Regions from separate parts of the Kitasatospora sp. NPDC004615 genome, predicted to be linked through region 1. Evidence: riboswitches for the same ligand, from Rfam matches in the RefSeq annotation. Region 1 holds a riboswitch; each other region holds the start of a gene.
The links. A riboswitch is a leader RNA that binds a small molecule or an ion and turns the genes downstream of it on or off. The one in region 1 is predicted to bind cyclic di-AMP.
Positions count from the first base shown of each region.

Region 2: it holds a riboswitch for cyclic di-AMP, as region 1 does, so the genes downstream of both, ACFYS8_RS23355 (NlpC/P60 family protein) here and ACFYS8_RS14750 (M23 family metallopeptidase) in region 1, are expected to answer to the same signal.
Region 3: it holds a riboswitch for cyclic di-AMP, as region 1 does, so the genes downstream of both, ACFYS8_RS26210 (transglycosylase family protein) here and ACFYS8_RS14750 (M23 family metallopeptidase) in region 1, are expected to answer to the same signal.
Region 4: it holds a riboswitch for cyclic di-AMP, as region 1 does, so the genes downstream of both, ACFYS8_RS21355 (peptidoglycan DD-metalloendopeptidase family protein) here and ACFYS8_RS14750 (M23 family metallopeptidase) in region 1, are expected to answer to the same signal.

Region 1 is NZ_JBIALQ010000003.1:728,877-732,422, forward strand. Features, by position in the region: gene ACFYS8_RS14740 (alpha/beta fold hydrolase) at 1-789, opposite strand, end outside; gene ACFYS8_RS14745 (YiaA/YiaB family inner membrane protein) at 911-1,201, opposite strand; cyclic di-AMP (ydaO/yuaA leader) riboswitch at 1,418-1,582, shown strand; gene ACFYS8_RS14750 (M23 family metallopeptidase) at 1,593-2,360, shown strand; gene ACFYS8_RS14755 (DUF3995 domain-containing protein) at 2,370-2,876, opposite strand; gene ACFYS8_RS14760 (hypothetical protein) at 2,993-3,546, opposite strand, start outside.
Region 2 is NZ_JBIALQ010000006.1:488,354-491,899, forward strand. Features, by position in the region: gene ACFYS8_RS23350 (NlpC/P60 family protein) at 115-1,149, shown strand; cyclic di-AMP (ydaO/yuaA leader) riboswitch at 1,486-1,668, shown strand; gene ACFYS8_RS23355 (NlpC/P60 family protein) at 1,679-2,749, shown strand; gene ACFYS8_RS23360 (NlpC/P60 family protein) at 2,962-3,546, shown strand, end outside.
Region 3 is NZ_JBIALQ010000008.1:12,600-16,145, reverse strand. Features, by position in the region: gene ACFYS8_RS26220 (AMP-dependent synthetase/ligase) at 1-103, opposite strand, end outside; gene ACFYS8_RS26215 (hypothetical protein) at 221-421, opposite strand; gene ACFYS8_RS26210 (transglycosylase family protein) at 635-1,846, opposite strand; cyclic di-AMP (ydaO/yuaA leader) riboswitch at 1,852-2,028, opposite strand; gene ACFYS8_RS26205 (hypothetical protein) at 2,134-2,289, shown strand; gene ACFYS8_RS26200 (hypothetical protein) at 2,526-3,546, shown strand, end outside.
Region 4 is NZ_JBIALQ010000006.1:45,833-49,378, forward strand. Features, by position in the region: gene ACFYS8_RS21345 (PP2C family protein-serine/threonine phosphatase) at 1-880, shown strand, start outside; gene ACFYS8_RS21350 (hypothetical protein) at 1,268-1,462, shown strand; cyclic di-AMP (ydaO/yuaA leader) riboswitch at 1,833-1,987, shown strand; gene ACFYS8_RS21355 (peptidoglycan DD-metalloendopeptidase family protein) at 1,993-2,973, shown strand; tRNA gene ACFYS8_RS21360 (tRNA-Gly) at 3,130-3,203, opposite strand; tRNA gene ACFYS8_RS21365 (tRNA-Pro) at 3,353-3,426, shown strand.

The sequences.
Region 1 (3,546 bases):
GGCGTCGGCGACGGCCTGGGGGTAGCCGGCCATCGGGTAGTGGCCGCCGTTCTCGATCATCACCTTACGGCCGCGCAGCGCGGCGGCCTGCCGGTCGGCGATCAGCTCGGGGTTCGGGAAGTCGGGGTCCTTGCTGCCCATCAGCACCAGCGCGGGCACGTCGACGGCCTCGCACCAGCCGACCGGCGCGGAGTCCCCCGTGAGGTAGCCGCGCAGCGCGGCCTTCCGGGCGGGCTCGCGCAGCATCTCGGCGAGGCCGGCCCGGTAGGCGTCGAAGTCGGCGGGCCGCGCGGTCGGGTAGTAGAACTTCTGCATCGAGCTCCACAGGCCGGGGAACGCGGTGACCAGCGGGGCGGCCAGGCCGAACAGGGCCTTCTGGAAGGCGTTCAGCGGGAGGTTCTCGATGAAGGCGTCGATCAGCACCACCCCGGCGGTCCGCCCGGGGGCGAGCTCGGCCGCGCGGACCACGGTGGCGCCGGTGTAGGAGTTGCCGGCCAGGACGGCGCCGCGCAGGTCGAGGTGGTCGAGCAGGGCGACCAGGTCGTCGGCGATCGCGGCGGGGGAGTAGTCGGTGAACCCGGTGGAGGACTCGCCGAGGCCGCGCAGGTCCATGGTGATCACCCGGTGCCCGGCGGCGGTCAGCAGCGGTGCGAGGTGCCGGTAGGTGGCGCGCTTGTCGAGCATGCCGGGCAGCAGGACGACCGGGACGCCGGTGCCGGGGGTGTCGTCGTAGGCGATCCGGCCGCCGGGGACGTCGACGTACCGGGTGGTGCCGAGGGTGCTGTTCATCGCGGGCCTCCTGGGCGGGCGTTGCGGTGCGCCGGGCGCTGGAGGCCCGGCCGACTGCCGATAGCCATAAAGCTAAGGCTAATAGCCTTAGCCGTCAAGCCGTGGAGGCCAGCCGGATCGGTCAGATCCCCTCCACCTTGAACGGGTCGTGCTCGGCGAGCAGCTTGTCCAGCCGGGCCTGGTCCACCCGGCTGGTGATCGCGCCCTCGTCCTGGCGGTCCCGGATCACCTTGGCCAGCGTGAACGCGGAAGTGATCTCGTACAGCAGCCCGACGGCGAGGAAGGCGCGCATCCAGGCGCTCACCGGCAGGTAGGCGATCCCGAGCGAGAGCGCGGCGGTGGCCAGTCCGAAGGAGACGGCGGCCTGGGCGAAGTAGGCGGCGGTGGTCCGGTGCGGCACGGTTGCGGTCATGGCATCAGGGTCGCGCCGGCCCGGAGGCGTGGCGTGAGTACGGATACTCAACCACTCGGTCACAATCCGTCAGGTTGGCCCTGGTGAACCGTCACAAATCACCCATAGGGCGTCAGGAAATCTTCGCTGTCTCGTGGTAGCGGCTTGGAATCATGGGGTCCATAGGATTAACGTTTGATAACGCAGCGCGGTCGGCAACGCCGTAACCATGCGGCACCGTGCGCCACGCCTAATCCACTTGGGCACACCCTTCGGGGCGTCCCAGGAGCCGGGGAACCACGTTTCCACCGGGGTGAATCGGGACGGCCCTGGGCCCGACCGTAGGAGACCTTCCACCTCCGAACCCGTCAGCTAACCCGGTCGGCGGCAGGGAAGGAAGGAGCACGCCCCCGTGGCGTCGACCTACACCGAGAGCACCGGCACCCAGTTGCTCGACCACCCGGTCGAGCCGGAAGCCGCCCGGCACCGGCTGCCCCGTCAGTCCCGCGCCGGCGCGCCCCTGCTGGGCGTCACCGCGATGACCGCCGCGCTCGGCGCCACCGCACTCGGCGCCGCCCCCGCGCAGGCCGCCGCCCCGGTGCCCGTCACCGCCGCGGACGAAGCCTCCGACGGCCTCCTCGCCGGCGACCCCGGGCTCGCCCTCGCCGCGCGCATCCAGCAGCAGGCCGACGGCCAGCGCACCGCCGCCGACGAATCCGCCCGGCTGGCCGCCGCGCAGGAGGCCGAGGCCAAGCGGGCCGCCCAGCAGGCCGAGGCCGAACAGGCCGCGCACACCCTGCCGGTGGCCGGCTACCAGCTGACCGCGCACTTCGCCCAGTCCGGCGCGCACTGGGCGCACCTGCACACCGGCCTGGACTTCGCCGCCCGCACCGGCACCCCCGTCGCCGCCGTCGCCGGAGGCACCGTCACCTCGGCGGGCTGGTCCGGCCCCTACGGCTACCGGGTCATCCAGACCCTGCCCGACGGCACCGAACTCTGGTACTGCCACCTCTCCCGGATCGCCACCGCCTCCGGCCAGGTCGCCCCCGGCACCGTGCTCGGCGCGGTCGGCGCCACCGGCAACGTCACCGGCCCGCACCTGCACCTGGAGGTCCGCCCCGGCGGCGGCGCCCCGATCGACCCGCTGCCCTGGCTCCAGCAGCGCGGCCTGCAGCCGTAGTTCTTCCGCTCATCGACGGCCGCCGCGCTCGGGCAGGAGCCGACGGCCGAACACCGCGCAGCCGAACAGCAGCCCGCCGGCCAGGAAGAACGGCTCGTACAGCACGGTCGCGAAGCGGGCCATCGCGTCCAGCTCCGCCACCGAGCGGTGACCCGCCGCCAGCGCCAGCCAGTCCGGCACGGAGGGCGCGGCGTGCACGATCAGCAGCACCGCCGTGCCCCGGGCCGCCCACAGCAGCCCGCGGGCCGGCAGCCGCTCGCCCCACGGCCGTATCAGCGCCAGGGCCAGCGCCGCGGCCACCGCGCACAGCGGTACCGCGATGATGTCGATCACCAGCAGCGGCGTGTTGTCCAGCACCGACAGCCCGCCCGGCAGACCGGCCCGGCCGCCCAGCAGCCAGTACAGGTGCACCAGGGCGAAGACGGCCGACCAGAGCGCGGCGGCCTGCGCGGCGATCCGACGGAACGGCGGGCGCAGGCCGACGGAGGTGGCGCCGGCCGGAGTCACGATGTCCATGGCTCCACCCTGGCCCGGCGGCCCCGCCCCGCGGATCGTCCGGACGGCCAGGACCGATGGCTCATCAGGACGATTCCGGGGTCCTCCGATCGGTGGACCCCGGCGAGCCACAACCCTCAGTACACCTCGGGGGCCAGCTCCGGGTACTCCTCCAGCAGCAGCCGGGCCAGCCCGGGCACCGTCCACTCGCCGCACAGGTCGATCGCGGCCTGCGCCACCGCCTCCTCGAAGTCCTCGAACTCCCCGGAGAGCTCGTCCGGCATCGGCAGGCCCCGGGCGTTCAGCTCGGCCAGGTTGCGGTAGCTGCGCCGCATCAGGCCGTGCTCCAGCAGCCGGCGCGCCCCGTCCGTGGACACCCCGACCAGCAGCGCCCGCTCCGGACCCCAGCCGCCGTCCGGATCCACCCCCGGCACCCGCTCGTACGCGGCGAAGCGCTCCTCGACGTCCAGCGCCCGGAAGTCCTCCAGCCAGCCCCGCACCTGGTCGAGGTCGTCCACCGGCACGCCGTCCGCGCGCAGCAGCAGCGTGTACAGGCGCGGCCAGGTCAGCAGGTCGGACCGGCGCAGCAGCGAGTCCACCAGCACCTGGCCCTGCCAGTCGGCCTCCTCGCGCAGCTTCTCCAGCCGCTTGGCGTTCAGCCGCCGCGCCGCCCGCTGACGTTCGATCAGCA
Region 2 (3,546 bases), on a different contig from region 1:
GGGAGCCCCCCGGGAGTGGACGCGGAGGCAGGGACTTCACTAGGGTCTGGCGTCAAACCTATATTCCGGACTATCGCTCTAACGGGTGAGTCCAGAGGAAGAAGGAGCACCGCCTTGGCCTCCCACCGCCGTCCCAAGCAGCCGAGTCGCGCCCGGGTGACCGTGCTCACCGCTGCCGCCGCGACCGCGGTCGCCCTGTCGGCCCAGGTGAGTGCGCACGCCGCGCCGGCTCAGCCGAACAAGGACGAAGTCAAGGCGCAGGTCGACAAGCTCATGGAGGAGCAGGAGCAGGCGGCCGAGAAGTACAACGGCGCCAAGGAGCAGGCCGACCAGCTCCGCAAGCAGGCCGACCAGCTGCAGGACCAGCTGGCCCGCAGCCAGGACCAGCTGAACGAGCTGTCCTCCGGGCTCGCGGCGGTGGCCGGCGACCAGTACCGGCACGCGGGCGTCGACCCGTCGATGCAGCTGATGCTCTCCGCCGACCCGGACAAGTACCTGGACAAGGCGTCCTCCTTCGACCAGGCGGCCAGCACCCAGGCCGAGACCCTGAAGTCACTGCAGGACCAGCAGCGCCGGCTGAACCAGCAGAAGCAGGAAGCGGCGGACGTCCTGAAGGAGCTGGACAACTCCACCCAGGCGCTCAACGACGCCAAGAACGAGGTCAGGACCAAGCTGGAGCAGGCGCAGAACCTGCTCAACCAGCTCTCCGCCGCCGACCGTGCCTCGATCGTGCGCGGCGACGGCGCCGCCTCGCGCAGTGCCGACCGGGTCGACCCGGCCACCCTGCCGAAGGCCGCCGGCTACGCCGGGGTCGCGGTGCAGCGGGCGCTCGACAAGCGCGGTGCGCCGTACGTGTGGGGTGCGACCGGCCCGAGCACCTTCGACTGCTCCGGCCTGATGGTGTGGGCGTACGCGCAGGCCGGCGTGTCGCTGCCGCGCACCTCGCAGGCGCAGGGCAGCTACGGCGCCAGCGTCGGCACCGACTGGCACAACGCCCAGCCCGGTGACCTGGTGGTCTACTACGGCGACCGGCACCACGTCGGCATGTACATCGGCAACGGCATGGTGGTGCACGCGCCGCACACCGGTGACGTGGTGAAGACCATGAAGGTCGACGCGATGCCGATCTCGACCATCCGTCGGGTCTGACAGTCCGGCAAACCGGACATACGCCCGCCAGGGCGACAATTGACACGCCGTGACACGCCCGGGCGGGTCGAGATCCTGCTGTGATCTCGAACACGTCCGGGCGTCGCGTTTCCCTGGCGAACGGCGGGAAATGCTACGCACTGCGCAACGGATCCCTTACGTTCGGTCAGTTTCGTAATCGAAATTGACTCAGATTCAGATTTTTTTCCGACAAGGATTTGAACGGATCACGGATCGGTTACTAGGGTCATAGTTCGACCACCGCAGAGTCGATCGCCCAAGGGGGGCGACGGCGGAGGTCGCCGCCGAGTCCGTGACGCAGCGGGTGGATCGTCAGAACGAGATCCGCCGACGGGGATACCCCTGTGGGGGTTGCTGTCGAACGGAGCCGGGGAACCACGTTCCCCCGGGGTGAATCGGCGCCAGGTCGGCCGCGAGAGCGGCCGGTGAGGCGCTGTAGGGCGTCTCTTCCGGCCCGAACCCGTCAGCTCACCCGGTAGGCGGTGTGAGGAAGAAGGAGTCCGCCTTCGTGGCGTCCCATCGCCGTCCCAAGCCCGTCGGCCGTGCCCGGGTCTCGATTCTCACTGCCGCTGCCGCCACCGCCGTCGCGCTGTCCGCCCAGACCGGCGCGCACGCCGACCCGGCGCCCACCAAGGACCAGGTCAAGGCGCAGGTCGACCAGCTCAACGAGCAGGCCGAGGTGAAGACCGAGGCGCTCAACGCCTCCGTCGAGAAGCAGCAGAACCTGCAGAAGCAGGTCACCCAACTGCAGGACCAGCTGGCCCGCCAGCAGGAGCAGGTCACCACCGTTCAGGACAGCCTGGCGACGATCGCCGCCGAGCAGTACCGCAACGGCGGCATGCCGCAGACCATGCAGCTGATGCTCTCCAGCAACCCGGACAGCTTCCTCGGGCAGGCCGGAACGCTGAACACGGTCGGCGCCACCCAGGCCGACCTGCTCAAGAGCTTCAAGGCCGAGCAGGCCAAGCTCGACGGGCAGCGCGAGGAGGCCGCGCAGAAGCTCGCCGAACTGGACACCACCACGAAGGCCCTCAAGGCCGACAAGGAAGACGTCCAGTCCAAGCTGGCCAAGGCGCAGGAGCTGCTCAACACGCTCACCCAGAAGGAGCGCGACGATCTCGCGGCGGCCGAGGCCAAGGCCGCCAGCGACTCCCGCACCCAGGCCGAGCGCGCCTCCCGCGACAACACCCGCACCGACCTCGGCGCCCCGCCGGCGCAGGCACCGGCCGGCTACGCGGGTGCCGCGATGAACGCCGCGCTGTCCAAGCTGGGCAGCTGGTACTCCTACGGCGCGGCCGGCCCGAGCACCTTCGACTGCTCCGGTCTGATGCAGTGGGCGTACGCCCAGGCGGGTGTCTCCATCCCGCGCACCTCGCAGGCCCAGGCGGGCGCCGGCACCAGCATCGGCACCAACATCGCCAACGCCCGTCCGGGTGACCTGATCATCTACTACGGCGACCAGCACCACGTCGGCATGTACGTCGGAAACGGGCAGATCGTGCACGCCCCGCACACCGGCGCGCAGGTCCGCTACGAGTCGGCGACCGTCATGCCGATCACCAAGATCGTCCGGATCTGACGGCCGCGCGGAGCCTTCGGCCCGGCACCCCGCACAGGGGGTGCCGGGCCGCTCTCGTTCCGGTGTCCGATTCGCGGTCGAATATTCGAAGTTGTCAGGGTTTGGACTGGATCCGTCCGACTCGCTAACCTCTGCCCCGGCCCCCCGTGCGGACGGCCGTCCGATCCGCGGGCGGCGGCGGAGGCCGGAGCGCAGGAACGGAGTCGTCGCACGTGCCAGTGCACCGTCGCCCCCCACTGCCCGGCGTCCAACGCCTCGCCCGAGCCCTGGCGCTCACCGCCGCCGCGACGGGCGTGATCCATCTCGGCGTCGCCCCGGCCGCCGCCACTCCGGCCGACCCGCCGGACCGCGCCGACGTCAAGGCGCAGGTCGACCAGCTGTACGACGAGGCCGAGCAGGCCTCCGAGAAGTACAACGCCGCCCAGGAACAGCAGAAACGGCTGCAGCGCGAGGCCGGCGTCCTGCTGACCCAGGTCGCCGCCGGGCAGGACGACCTCAACCGGCTGCGCGCCGACCTCGGGGCGGTGGTCGCCGCCCAGTACCGCGCCCAGGGCCTCGACCCCACGCTGCGGCTGATGCTCGACAACGACCCGGCGTCCTACCTGGCCGGCGCCCGCTCGCTCGGCCAGGCCACCGCCCGGCAGAACGAGACCCTGCGCGACCTGCGCGAACGACAACGCCGGCTGGACCAGCGCCGTCAGGAGACCGCGGCCAAACTCGACGAACTGGAACAGGCCCGGCACCGCCTGGCCGCCGCCAAGGACGAAGTCCGCACCCGCCTCGCCCGGGCCCGGCAG
Region 3 (3,546 bases), on a different contig from region 1:
GGGTGCGGGCCTCGACCACCCGCCCGTCGGAGTGCAGGACTTCGACGGGCGCGCGGTCGCGCAGGTGCTCGGCGCGGGCGGCACGGGCGAGGGGGTGTGCCATCAGCGAACTCCCTTGGGTGGGGTGGGGTTCGCCCAGGGTAGGGACTCCGCCGCGAACTTACTAGACGGTAAGTTCCTTGACGGTAACGGGTGTTGGGCTTCGCTTCGGCCGCTGCGTTCAGCCCTCTTCGACGGTCGGGGCCGGGCCGGTGAAGCGCTCGCCGTCCCGGCTGCCGCCGGTGCGGGCCTGGGTGCGACGGCCGGTGGACAGGTAGTCGCGCACCAGCAGCTCCACCGCGTCCTGCGGGCTGCTCACGCCGAGGCGCATCATTGCCTCCAGCGCGAGGTCCGCGTCCAGCGTGATCGTCACCTTCGCCATCGCATCGCTCCAGGGGCTCGGGACCGCTTCCGGCCTTCGGCGTTCGGCGTTCGGCGTTTGGCGTTCGGCCTTCGGCGTTCGGCCTTCGGTCTCGGCCGAGGATAGGCCGCTGCCCCCGGAGCCGACCAGGGTCCCCGAGGGCAGCGGTGTCCGCGGTGCGGTCACCTCATGCGCGTGCGCGTGGTGTGCGCGGTGCGTGTGGTGTCAGGCGGTTCAGACCCGACCGGCGAAGTCCGGCGCCCAGTTGGCGATGGTCTCGGTCTTCACACCGGACTTCGGGTTGGCGGCCTCGACGTACTTGCCGTCGCCGATGTAGATCGCCACGTGGTAGACGCCCGAGTTGGAGCCGTTGTTCGACCAGAACAGCAGGTCGCCCGGCTGCAGGCTGTTCAGCGAGACCCGGGTCGAGTAGTCGGCCTGGTCCGCGGCCACGCGCGGCAGGCTGATGCCGGCCTGGCGGAACGCGGCCTGGGTCAGGCCCGAGCAGTCCCAGCCGCCGTTGCCGGTGCCGCCGTAGATGTACGGCTGGCCGACCTTCGACAGCGCGAAGTCGATCGCCGCGGCCTTGGAGCCGGTCGCCTTGACGGCGGCGGTGGCGGTCGTGGTGGCGGTCGTGGTGGTGGCGGCGGGCTTGGCGGGGGTGCTCGGCTGGGCCGGCGCGGGGGTGCTCGGCTTGGCCGGGGCGGACTGCTTGGCCGGCGCCGACTGCTTGGCCGGGGCCTGGGCGACCGCGACGTTGCCGAGCGCCAGCTTCTGACCGGGGTAGATCATGTCCGGGCCCTCGGTGAGGACGGAGCGGTTCAGCTCGTACAGCTTCTCCCAGCCGCCCTCGACGTTCTGACGCTGGGCGATGGCGGACAGCCAGTCGCCCGCCACGACGGTGTAGCTGCCGGAGGCCTGGGTGTCGGCCTGCGGCTGAGCCTGCGGGCGGCTCTGGGCCTGGCCCTGGCGCTGCTGCGGGGCCGGCTGCTGGGCCTGCTTCGGCGCCTGCGGCTGGGCCGGGGCCTGGGCCTGCGGCTTGGCGGCGGTGGAGCCCGTGGAGGTGTCGACCTGCGGGGCGGCGCCGCCCTTGGTCAGACCGGCCTGGACCGAGCACACCGGCCAGGCGCCGGGGCCCTGGGAGGCCAGCACCTTCTCGGCGACGGCGATCTGCTGGTCCTTGGTGGCCAGGTCGGCGCGCGGGGCGAACGCGGTACCGCCGAAGGCGGCCCAGGTGGAGGCGGTGAACTGCAGGCCGCCGTAGAAACCGTTACCGGTGTTGATCGACCAGTTGCCACTGGACTCGCACTGCGCGACCTTGTCCCAGGTGGCCACCGAAGCGGCGGAGGCGGTACCCGCGGCCAGGCCGGGGACCGTGAGGCCGATGCCCACAACACCAGTGGTGGCAATCAGACGGCGGGCGCGCTTGGCGCTGATGGGCAGCATGAAGAAGCGTTCCTCTCCCACGCCTGCGAGGTGAGCTGTCGGATTCGGGCTGGAGTTGCCCGGCCGCGCACACCTTTCGGCGCGCACGGCTTCACCCCAAGCCCCGGACCGGTCCGTCAGGACCGTCCCAGGGCGACTTACCTGGTTCCCCCGCCCCTGCCGCGGTGCGTCATTGCATGAGCCGGCCCACCCGGCGGCAGGATTCGGCGTTCCGGGCGAGCTGGGTCCGTGTGTCCACGAACGTGGGCAGGACATTAAGCGGAATTAAGGACGATTAGCAAATTCCTGTGACGGTCGTCACCGGGTCCGGAAAATTCGATCAAGGAATTTCGAGCGAACTCCACGGCGCGCGGCCAAACCTGGGCTTCCGTCAGGAAATTGGCGATCTTGTGCCCGTTTTGGGTGGTTATGTGGCTTGCCGGGCGAATATTCACTTTGGTTAGCGTTTGCGATCGACCGGATGGGAGGTTGTGGACGTTCTGTCCACCTTGTCCCGGGCGCTGAAGACCCTTTGCTGACAGGTCGTGGAATTGCGGCCATCGCCCATTTCTGTCGAACTGATGGATGATGCTACGTCAGAATGCTTAGCCGTTTCGGAAGTCGCCGATTTCCGTTGTGACAGCCACCTATGCTGCCCCCGACGATTCGGAGTCCCTGCACGTTTCGGGAGGCGGCCATCGTGGAGCAGTGGGAGAACGGGCGGCAGCGGCGGCCGTTGTCGGGGCGGCGGCGGGTGTTGGCCTGGCTGGCGGTCGGGACGGTGGCGGCGGTCGGTGGAGGAGTGGTGCTGCGGCAGTCGCTGGCCGGGGCGGAGCCGGCGGCGGGGGCGGTGGGCGAGGGCGGGCGGCGGTGGTCGGATGCCGAGGCGTGGGGCGGGAAGGTGCCCGGGGCGGGGAGTGCCGTGCGGATCACCGACAAGGTGGTGCTGGACGGGGACGCCAAGGTCGGGTCGCTGCTGATCGACACGGGTGGGTCGCTGGTGTTCGCCGGGGACCGGTCGGTGACGTTGGAGAGTGCTGGCAACGTCGAGGTCCGCGGGGTGCTGGCGCTCGCGCCCGATGCGGCGCACACCCATACCTTGCGGTTTCCCGACATCGACGAACGGCGGTTCCAGGGCGGCGGCATGACCGTCGTCGACACCGACACCGGCCTGTGGGTCACCGGCCGCGGTTACCTGCGGCTGGACGGTGCGCCCCGGACGGCGTGGGTGCGGGCCGCAACCGAGCTGAAGGCGGGGGACACCGTACTGAAGCTGGCGGTGGCGCCGGAGGGTTGGCAGGTGGGTGACGAGCTCGCCGTCACGCCGACCGGGCCGCCCGATGCCGAGGGGTTCTCCGATGCGTACGACCTGGTGACGGTTCAGCGGGTGGACGGCCCGAACGTCACGCTGGCCGCGCCGTTGCAGCACGCGCACCCGCGGGTGAGCCTCGGTGGTGGGGCGGTGTTCGGGGCGGAGGTGCTCAACCTGACGCGCAACGTGCGGGTCGAGGGCACCGAGCAGGGGCGGGCGCACGTCCACCTGACGTCCAGCCGCCCGGCCGATGTGCGGCATGCGGTGCTGCGGCGGGTCGGGCCGCGGGCGGTGGGGAAGGAGAGTTGGAACGGGCAGCCCGTGAGTGAGCCGGTGCTCGGGCGGTACGGGTTGCACTTCCACATGCTGCTGGACACCTCGCGCGGCACGGTGGTCGAGGGCGTGGTGG
Region 4 (3,546 bases), on a different contig from region 1:
CCTGGTGCACACCGGCGAACGCGTCGCCAGCGCGCAGCCGGAGACCTACACCCACGGCGTCACCCCCGGCTCCGCGCTGGTGGTCGGCGCGGTCGGCGTCGCCGGACTGCTGGTCGCCCAGTTCCGCCGCCGGATCGGCGTGCCCTGGCGCGGCGGCTCCACCATGCTGTTCGACCTGCGCGAGCGGATCCGGATCCAGGGCCGGGTCCCGGAACTGCCCGACGGCTGGCACACCGACACCGCGCTGCGCCCGGCCGGCGGCCAGTCCTTCTCCGGCGACTTCATGGTCGCCGCCCGCACCGGCCCCGGCGGACGGATGCTGGAAGCCGTCCTCGCCGACGTCTCCGGCAAGGGCATGGACGCCGGCAGCCGCGCCCTGCTGCTCTCCGGCGCCTTCGGCGGCCTGCTCGGCTCGCTGCCCGCCCACGACTTCCTGCCCGCCGCCAACGGCTACCTGCTGCGGCAGGACTGGGCGGAGGGCTTCGCCACCGCCGTCCATCTGGTGGTCGACCTGGACACCGGCGAGTACGAACTGCTCTCCGCGGGGCACCTGCCCGGCATGCACCGTCTCGCGGGCGCCGGGTACTGGGAGGTCAAGGAGGCCGAGGGCCCGCTGCTCGGGGTCTACGACGAGGCCAAGTTCGAGGGGGTGCGCGGCACCCTCGGCCCCGGCGACGTCCTGATGCTGTGCACCGACGGCATGGTGGAGATCCCCGGCCGCGACCTCGCCGAGGGCATGGACCGGCTGATGGGCGAGGCCGACCGGCTGGTCGCCACCGCCCCGGGGTCGATCCGGCCCGGCTCCGCGGTCCGGCTGATCGACACCGTCGCCAAGCACGTCAACGACGACCGCGCGGTGCTGCTGGTCTGGCGCCGCTGAACTTCCGTCCGGTGCAGACGCGGTGAGCGCGGAGTGTCCACGGAGTGTCAAACCCGGACGTTGATCTTCGGCCAATTCCGGTTCGCGGCCCGAGCCGGGCGGCGATGCTGGATCTGCCTGCCGGTTTGCCGCGCAGGCCAGCACGGACCACCGCCCGCCGACGGGGTGTCAGAACCCGTCCGCTATCGTCGCGGTCGGCGAAAATCAGTCCTGCCAGGCGGGTTCGGGCACCGAGCGACCGGGCAAGTCCTTTACGCACTCAGCACGAGCGACCACACTGAGTCCGGATGGAGTGGTGGGGACACGGGGGGCAGGGGCCGGTTTCCGCCTGGGAGCCAACGCCGGCTTCCACCGAACCCCCGCCACGAATCGAGGAAGTGAGTCCTGGTGGCCTTCTCCGTCTCCGCGCTTGTCCTGTTCGGCATCATCGTCGCGATCTTCATTCGCAACAAGCAGCTGAAGACCGGGCACGCCATCGTCGCCGCCCTGTTCGGCTTCATGCTGAGCCAGTCGACCATGGCCGGCCCGATCCAGCAGTTCCTCACCTCGGTCTCCAAGGCCATCGCGTCGATCGCGGGCTGACGGCCTGTCGGCTCCCCGGCGGCACGCCACGACGGGCGGGAGACACCCCCGCGCCGTCCATTCGGCCTGCCCACGGTGACCAGGCTCACCCGCGACGTCACGCCAGGTCCGCGCCCGAACGCGCACGGTGGCCGAAGTCGCCCACCGTGCGGGGTTCGTACGCGCACTGTCATGATCGCGTACGCGCACCGCAGCGTGGTGTCGGCACAGCGTGACCTGGTGGATCGTCAGCCCCTTCCCGACCCAGGGAGCGGGGCCGATCGGCGTTTGCCAGCCTCACGGGCCGTGGGATTTGCTTCCTCCGCAGCCCGGCCAGTGACCGGGCGGGCCACCGGACGGAACGCCTAGTCCTGCCGTCGTCCGGTGCCGACCAGATACCACGCCACGGCAGGAGCGGGGGAACCACAGGTAAGTCGCCGGGCCCGGAAACCACCGGGAACGGCTCGGGGTGAAGCCGCAGTCCCTGCGGCCGGGCAACTCTCGCCCGAACCCGACAGCTCACCTCGCAGGCGTCGGAGAGGAACGCCTTCATGTCCGCTCAGGGCAAGCACCGCAAGCCGAGCCTGGCCACCATCGCCCGGATCGCCATCGCCACCGGTGTGGCCGGCGCCGCGATCGGCCTCCCGGTCACCGCCGCCTCCGCGCACACCGCCACCGAGCAGGCCGGCAGCCACCCGTCCACGGTCTCGGTGGACGCCACCCCCGTCGCCGACCAGGCCGCCGCCCCGCACAGCTACCGGGTCGCCTCCGGCGACACCCTGTCCAAGATCGCCGCCGCGCAGCACGTCGACGGTGGCTGGCAGAAGCTGTACCAGGACAACCGCTCCGTGGTCGGTGGCAACCCCGACCTGATCTTCCCGGGCCAGAAGCTGGCCATCAACGGCCAGGCCGCCGCCCCCGCGCAGGCCCCGGCCGCCAAGTCCACCTCCACGGACACCGCCACCGCGCCGAAGGTCGCCGTCAAGAAGGCCGACACCGCGAAGCCGGCCACCACCGGCACCGTCAAGGCCCAGCCCGTGGCCCCGGCCCCGCAGGCGGCGCCCCCGGTCGCCACCACGGCCACCACCGCTTCCCCGGCCGCCGTTCCGGCTGCCGCGAGCAACAGCTCCACCTACGTCGCCCCGGCGCCGGGCAAGGTCACCACCGGTTACAAGGTCGCCGGCTCCAACTGGTCCTCCGGCTACCACACCGGCATCGACTTCCCGGTCGCCACCGGCACCAGCCTCAAGGCCATCGCCAACGGCACCGTGGTCTCCGCCGGCAACGGCGGTGCCTACGGCAACCAGGTCGTCATCAAGCTGGCCGACGGCAAGTACGCCCAGTACGCCCACCTGTCCTCGATCTCCGTCTCGGCCGGCCAGTCCGTGACGGCGGGTCAGCAGATCGGTCTCTCCGGCGCCACCGGCAACGTGACCGGCCCGCACCTGCACTTCGAGATCCGCACCACCCCGGACTACGGCTCCGACATCGACCCCGTCGCCTACCTGGCGGCCCACGGCGTCAACGTCTGATCCACGCCTCACCCCTCGAAGGCCCCGCGCAGTCCGCTGCGCGGGGCCTTCGGGCTTTCCGGCGCCCTTGCGCGGGCGAAGGCCCCCCGGCCACGCGGCGCGGCCGACCAACGGCAACGGCCCCGACTGCGTTGGCAGTCGGGGCCGTTGGCCTTGTGGAGCGGGTGACGAGAATCGAACTCGCGTGACCAGTTTGGAAGACTGGGGCTCTACCATTGAGCTACACCCGCAAAGGCGTACCCGCACCGCGTCGCGGTGGCGAGGACTGGATCAGGGTACCTGGTCGAGCCGGTGGATTGCACACTCCTTCCGCGCTGTCGGCTCGCGAATATCGCCCCGGTCGGAGGCGGCCCGACGTGTACTCTTCTGCTCGGCACCACGGGGTGTGGCGCAGGTTGGTAGCGCGTCCGCTTTGGGAGCGGAAGGCCGTCGGTTCGAATCCGGTCACCCCGACCGTGCGGCAGGGTCTCGTCCGTGGGCGGGGCCCTGTTGTCGTTGTGGGGCGCGGCCGCCCCGGCCCCGCTCCGCCGTGCACCCGGTGCCGGGCGCAGTCACTTTCGTGGTACCGGTAGG